One region of the Streptomyces sp. NPDC126503 genome, then DNA from elsewhere that is predicted to be linked to it. Evidence: riboswitches for the same ligand, from Rfam matches in the RefSeq annotation. Region 1 holds a riboswitch; the other holds the start of a gene.

Region 1 (3,401 bases):
GTCGATAGGGTGACCCTGTACGCCGTCACGCGACGACCACCTGGAGCTGCCATGAGCGCTGTGACCCCCGCTGGAGGACCGACCGCGGCGGGCCGCTCCTGGCCCGTCGTCCTGGACGGCCTCCTCACCGGACGCGACCAGAGCGCCGACGACACCGCCTGGGCGATGGACCGGATCCTCCGCGGCGAGGCCACCGACGCCCAGATCGCCGGTTTCGTCGTCGCCCTGCGCGCCAAGGGGGAGACGGTCGAGGAGATCACCGGCCTCGTCCGCACCATGTACGCGCACGCCAACACCATCGACGTGCCCGGCGAGACCGTCGACATCGTCGGCACCGGCGGCGACGGCGCCAAGACGGTGAACATCTCCACCATGTCGGCGATCGTCGTCGCCGGCACCGGCGCCAAGGTGGTCAAGCACGGCAACCGCGCCGCGTCCTCCGCCTCCGGCGCCTCCGACGTCCTGGAGAAGCTCGGCGTCAACCTGGAGCTGACCCCGCGCCGGGTGGCCGAGGTCGCCGAGGAGGCCGGGATCACCTTCTGCTTCGCCGTGAAGTTCCACCCGGCGCTGCGTCACGTGGCCATGGCCCGCAAGGAACTGGGCATCCGCACCGTCTTCAACTTCCTGGGCCCGCTCACCAACCCGGCCCGCGTCCGCGCCCAGGCCACCGGTGTCGCCGACCCCCGGATGGCCCCGATCGTCGCCGGTGTCCTGGCCGAACGCGGCTCCTCCGCCCTGGTCTTCCGCGGTGACGACGGGCTCGACGAGCTGACCACGACCGCCACCTCGCGGGTCTGGGTGGTCCGCGACGGCACCGTACGGGAGGAGGCCTTCGACCCCCGGGACGCGGGTCTCGACCTGGTGCCCGTGGACGCCCTGCGCGGCGCCGACGCCTCGTACAACGCCGATGTGGCCCGCCGGCTGCTCGCGGGGGAGACCGGCCCGGTACGGGACGCGGTGCTGCTCAACTCGGCGGCGGCGCTCACCGCCCTCCGGCCGGGCGGCGGCACCCTCGTCGAGCAGATCCGCGCGGGCATCGAGCAGGCCGCCGAGTCCATCGACTCCGGCGCCGCCCGGCGCGCCCTGGAGCGCTGGATCGCCGCCAGCAACGCCTGAGCCCCGCGCTCGCACCGCCCCGGCGGAGACGACCCCGGTCCAGCATGCGGACCGGGGTCTTGCGTTCCGGCGATCATGTGGCAGGATGCGTGGCAGGTCATGAGTGACAGCTGTGAAGCCCCGGCTAGCTGTCCGGCAACCCTCCGTCCGTGGCGGGGTGCCCCGGGTGAAGACCAGGCCGTAGGCAGCGAGGTCTACGGCAAGCGCGGACCCCTCGACACCAGGGGTCCTGGTCTCTCGAGGAGCGTTTTTCCGTGAGCAAGCGAATGCGATAGGGCGAGTCCGCCCCTTCTTCACCCTCGGACACGGGGTCATTTCCCCGCACGCGCGTCCGTGCGCGTCCGCGTCCCCCCGAGCCTCCGAGGCAGCACCCGTACCCCGCCGTGCCCGGCCGCGTACGGGATCCACCGAAGCCATTCCGCACTGCCCCGCCGGGAGATACCGCCATGTCCGCACGCCCGAACGCCGCTGTTTCCGCCCCCGCCGCCGAGTCCGCCGACCCCTGCTGCGAGGCCCCGCTCCCGGTCCTCGGCCGCGACGTCACCGTCCCCCTCGTCACCGGCGGCGAGGTGACCTACGCCGCGCTCGACTACGCCGCCAGCGCCCCCGCCCTCCAGCGCGTGTGGGACGACGTCGCCGCCTACGCCCCGTACTACGGCAGCGTCCACCGCGGGGCCGGCTACCTCTCCCAGCTCTCCACCGACCTCTTCGAGAACAGCCGGACCACCGTCGCCGAGTTCCTCGACTGCCGCCCCGGCGACCAGGTCGTCTTCACCCGCTCCACCACCGACTCCCTCAACCTCCTCGCGCGGGCGCTCCCGGACGGCTGCCAGGTCTTCGTCTTCGAGACCGAGCACCACGCCTCGCTCCTGCCGTGGCAGGACGCCCGCGTCACCTACCTCGACGCGCCCCGCACCCCCGCCCAGGCCGTCGAGACCCTGGAGCGGGCGCTCGCCGACCGCGACCCGTACGGCCCGGCCCTGGTCTGCGTCACCGGCGCCTCCAACGTCACCGGCGAGCTGTGGCCGGTCCGCGAACTGGCCGCCGCCGCGCACGCCCACGGGGCCCGGATCGTGCTCGACGCCGCCCAGCTCGCCCCCCACCACCCGGTCTCCGTCACCGGACTCGACGTCGACTGGGTCGCCTTCTCCGGGCACAAGCTGTACGCGCCGTTCGGCTCCGGCGTCCTCGCCGGCCGCGCCGACTGGCTCCAGGACGCCGACCCGTACCTCGCGGGCGGCGGTGCCTCCCGCACGGTGGCGCGCCGGTCGGACGGCGGGGTGGACGTGGAGTGGCACACCACCGCGGCCCGGCACGAGGCCGGTTCGCCGAACGTCATCGGGGTCTACGCCATCGCCGCGGCCTGCAAGGCGCTCACCGACGCCGGCTTCGACCGGCTGGTCGCCCGCGAGCGGCACCTCATCGAGAAGGTGCGCACCGGTCTCGCCGGCGTCCCCCAGGTGAAGGTGCTCTCCCTCTTCGGCGACGACGCGCCCCGTGTCGGCGTCCTCTCCTTCGTCGTGGAGGGCTGGAACAGCTCCCACTTCGCCGCCGCGCTCTCCGCCGAGTACGGCATCGGCGTCCGCGACGGCCTCTTCTGCGCCCACCCGCTGGTCCGCACCCTGCTCGGCAGCGACCCGCAGGACGTCGGCGCCTGCGGCGCCCCGGAGGCGCGGCCGGGCGAGCGGTCCCTCAACGCGATCCGGGTGAGCTTCGGCGCCGGCACCCCCGACGAGCACGTGGACCGGTTCGTCGGCGCGGTGAAGGAGCTCGTGCGGGACGGCGCCCGCTGGTCGTACCGCACCGAGGACGGCCGCTGCGTCCCGGACCGCGGCTGACCGCATCCCGCCGGGCACCCACTCGAAGCTGATCACTCACTCGTACGGGTGAAGGGGGCCTCCCGCGCCGGGAGGCCCCCTTCACCGTGCCGTCCGAGGGCGCTCAGGACTCCAGACCGATGGCGAAGGCCGCCTCCAGGTCGTGCTGGGAGTACGTCCGGAACGCGACGTGCGTGTCGGTGGCCTCCACGCCCGGGATCTTGCTGATCCGGCCCGGAATGACGTCCGCCAGATCGTCGTGGCGCGGCACCCGGACCATGGCGATCAGGTCGTAGGTGCCCGTCACCGAGAAGACTTCGCTGACGTTCTCCAGGGCGGCGATCGACTCGGCGATCTCGGGGATGCGGTCCACGCTGGTCTTGATGAGCACGATCGCGGTGATCACGGCTGGCTTTCTCCCTCGGTCGCCGCGGCTGGGGCTTTCACTCTATCCCCACCGCGGTAGCG
Region 2 (3,401 bases), on a different contig from region 1:
TGAACCACTTGACGGTGCCCTGAGCCATGCCTAACTCCCCTATTACTGGCCCTTGCGCGGGACCGCACTTCGCGGACCCGGGTCAGACCCTGCGCCGGAACGCGTCGACCGCGGCTGAATGTATCTGCCCAACTGCCCTCTGCAACAGGCCATTCGAGCGAGAATTCTGGGCGCGACGGAAAGGTGAATTCGTCTGATTCCCCCGAATTCCGGGGCAAGTCGGGCCCGGCAAAGCGCGCAGAAGGTACAGATCGTGCGTGCACATTGGCTGCTTCTTGTCGCGCGGAGACGCATTCTCATATGCGTCCGGCATGAGCAGCGGAGGGGGCTTCCCCAACTCTACCGCGCTCAACCATGCAGAATTGCCCCCTCCGCTTTATGGCGCGGAAGGGGCAATTCGAGAGAGAAGGGGGAGAAGAGGAAGCAGGGGAAGGAGAGGCTCAGCAGCCGCCGGCCACGGCGGGGATGATCGAGATGCCGGCGCCATCGGGCGTCGCCGTCTCCAGGCCCTGCTCGAAGCGCACGTCGTCGTCGTTCACGTACACGTTGACGAAGCGGCGCAGCTTGCCCTGGTCGTCCAGGACGCGGGCGGCGATGCCCGTGTGGTTCTTCTCCAGGTCGGCGATGACCTCGGCGAGGGTCGCGCCCTCGGCGGGCACCTCGGCCTGCCCGCCGGTGTAGGTGCGGAGGATGGTGGGGATGCGGACGTTCACGGCCATGTGTTCACGAACCTTTCAGTGGGCCAGGCCGGCGTCGCGGAACGCGTCCAGGCTGGGGCGGATGGTGGCGGTCGCCTGGGAGCTGTCGGCCACGGCGTCCAGGGTCTTGAGGCCGTCGCCGGTGTTCAGCACGACGGTGGTGAGGCTCGGGTCGATCACGCCGTTCTCGACCAGCTTCCGGGTGACACCGACCGTCACGCCGCCCGCCGTCTCGGCGAAGATGCCCTCGGTCCGCGCCAGGACCTTGATCGCGTCCACGACCTGCTCGTCGTTCACGTCCTCCACGGCGCCGCCGGTGCGGCGCGCGATGTCGAGGACGTACGGGCCGTCGGCCGGGTTGCCGATCGCGAGGGACTTGGCGATGGTGTTCGGCTTCTGCGGGCGGACCACGTCGTGGCCGGCCTTGAAGGCGGCGGAGACCGGGGAGCAGCCCTCGGCCTGCGCGCCGAAGATCTTGTACGGCTTGTCCTCGACCAGGCCCAGCTTGATGAGCTCCTGCAGCCCCTTGTCGATCTTCGTCAGCTGTGAGCCGGAGGCGATCGGGATGACCAGCTGGTCCGGGATGACCCAGCCGAGCTGCTCGCAGATCTCGTACGCGAGCGTCTTGGAGCCCTCGCCGTAGTACGGACGGAGGTTGACGTTCACGAAGCCCCAGCCCTCACCGAGCGGGTCGCCGATGAGCTCCGAGCAGAAGCGGTTCACGTCGTCGTAGTTGCCCTCGATGGCGACGAGGTCACCGCCGTACACGCCGGCCATGACGACCTTGCCCTGCTCCAGGTCGTGCGGGATGAACACACAGGAGCGGAAGCCGGCGCGGGCGGCGGCGGCGCCGACGGCGCCGGCCAGGTTGCCGGTGGAGGAGCAGGAGAGGGTGGTGAAGCCGAAGGCGCGGGCGGCCTCGAGGGCCTGGGCGACGACCCGGTCCTTGAAGGAGTGCGTCGGGTTGCCGGAGTCGTCCTTCACGAACAGCTTGCCGGGCTCGACGCCGATCTCGCGGGCCAGGTTGTCGGCCTTGACCAGCGGGGTCCAGCCGGGGTTCAGGTTCGGCTTCTCGGCGACGTCGGCCGGGACGGGGAGGAGCGGGGCGTAGCGCCAGATGTTGGCGGGGCCCGCCTCGATCTTCCTACGCAGCTCCTCGGGGTCGCCGGCGGGGAGCTCGTAGGCCACTTCGAGGGGGCCGAAACAGAGTTCGCAGGCGAAGATCGGGCCGAGGGCGAAGACCTCGCCGCATTCGCGGCAGGAGAGTCCGGAGGCGGGTCCGAGGTCGACGGTGGTGCCGGCGGAGCCGGTGGCGGGTGCGACGGTCTGTACAGCCATGGAGGCGAGGCCCTTTCTCCTCATCTTCCTCATGACGCGTTTCGCCATGAGACGGATTTGGCACCTTCCCTAGCCGGGGACCCCGCTGGCGCGCCGTGGCGCGGACGAGAACCGACTGGAGGGTTGCCGGGGCTTCAACGGGCCGTATCCCTCTGCCCCTCTGGATGAGCGGTATTCGGTTGTGGAACGCGCTCGGCACCCCGACATGCGACGGGCCTTCGCGTTGTTCAAGACTGTAACCGAAGGCATGGACGGTTGAGATGGTCGTCCGAACCGCGAGATGGAGATCACGTGCTGGAAGAGGTGGAGCGCTGGCTGGGCCGGCGGTCCTGGTCCGTGGCCGACCGACCGCTGGAGCGGATTCTCGCCGCCAAGCGCTCGACGACCGTCAGCGTGGTGCTGCCCGCGCTCAACGAGGAGGCGACGGTCGGGGACATCGTCTCCGTGATCCGGCGCGAGCTGATGACCGCGTCGGTGCCGCTCGTGGACGAGCTGGTGGTGATCGACTCCGGTTCCACGGACCGTACGGCGGAGGTGGCGGCGGCGGCCGGGGCGCGGGTGGTCGCGCGGGACTCGATACTCCCCCGGATACCCGCCGTGCCGGGCAAGGGCGAGGTCCTGTGGCGGTCACTGATGGTGACGGGCGGAGATGTGGTCTGCTTCGTGGACGCCGATCTGCGGGACTTCTCGGCCGACTTCGTCACGGGTATCGTCGGCCCGCTGCTCACCGACCCGGACGTGGACTTCGTGAAGGCGATGTACGACCGCCCGCTCGGTGACGCCCCTGGTCAGGGCGGTCGCGTGACGGAGCTGGTGGCGCGCCCGCTGCTGAATCTGCACTGGCCCCAGCTGGCCGGTTTCGTCCAGCCGCTGGGCGGCGAGTACGCGGCGCGGCGCTCCCTGCTGGAGCGGCTGCCGTTCCCCGTTGGTTACGGAGTGGAGCTGGCGCTGCTGGTGGACGCGCTGCACACGGTGGGCCTGGACGCCCTCGCGCAGGTGGACGTGGGCGTCCGCAAGCACCGGCACCAGGACGGTCAGGCGCTCGGCCGGATGGCGGCGGCGATCTACCGGACGGCGCAGCTGCGGCTGTCGCGGGGGCACCTGGTGCGGCCGTGGCTGACCCAGTTCGAGCGGGGGGAGTCGGGCTTCGAGCCCCGGACGTACGCGGTGGACACGGAGGAGCGTCCGCCGATCGCCGGGATCACGGAGTATGCGCGGCGCCGCGTGGCGTAACGCCCGGAAATGGTGGGTTTTACCTACATTTCCGTTGTATGCGCTTCAGACAAGCCCACTGCGGACGGCCGCGCCCCGGAAGGGTGCTCGCGGCCGTCGTCCTGGCCGCGAGCGCGCTCCCGCTCGCGGCGG

The links. Region 1 has a riboswitch for S-adenosylmethionine ahead of ABTY40_RS22260 (aminotransferase class V-fold PLP-dependent enzyme). Riboswitches for the same ligand answer to the same signal wherever they lie in the genome.
Region 2: another riboswitch for S-adenosylmethionine. It lies ahead of thrC (threonine synthase); the one in region 1 lies ahead of ABTY40_RS22260 (aminotransferase class V-fold PLP-dependent enzyme).

What each region holds. Positions count from the first base shown of each region.
Region 1 covers NZ_JBEORS010000018.1:6,534-9,934, reverse strand. The annotation lists gene trpD (anthranilate phosphoribosyltransferase) at 52-1,116, shown strand; SAM riboswitch class IV at 1,212-1,328, shown strand; gene ABTY40_RS22260 (aminotransferase class V-fold PLP-dependent enzyme) at 1,563-2,954, shown strand; gene ABTY40_RS22255 (Lrp/AsnC family transcriptional regulator) at 3,058-3,339, opposite strand; gene ABTY40_RS22250 (rhomboid family intramembrane serine protease) at 3,336-3,401, opposite strand, start outside.
Region 2 covers NZ_JBEORS010000013.1:134,030-137,430, reverse strand. The annotation lists gene ABTY40_RS18860 (cold-shock protein) at 1-28, opposite strand, end outside; gene ABTY40_RS18855 (MoaD/ThiS family protein) at 441-719, opposite strand; gene thrC (threonine synthase) at 735-2,069, opposite strand; SAM riboswitch class I at 2,054-2,207, opposite strand; gene ABTY40_RS18845 (glucosyl-3-phosphoglycerate synthase) at 2,328-3,269, shown strand; gene ABTY40_RS18840 (hypothetical protein) at 3,308-3,401, shown strand, end outside.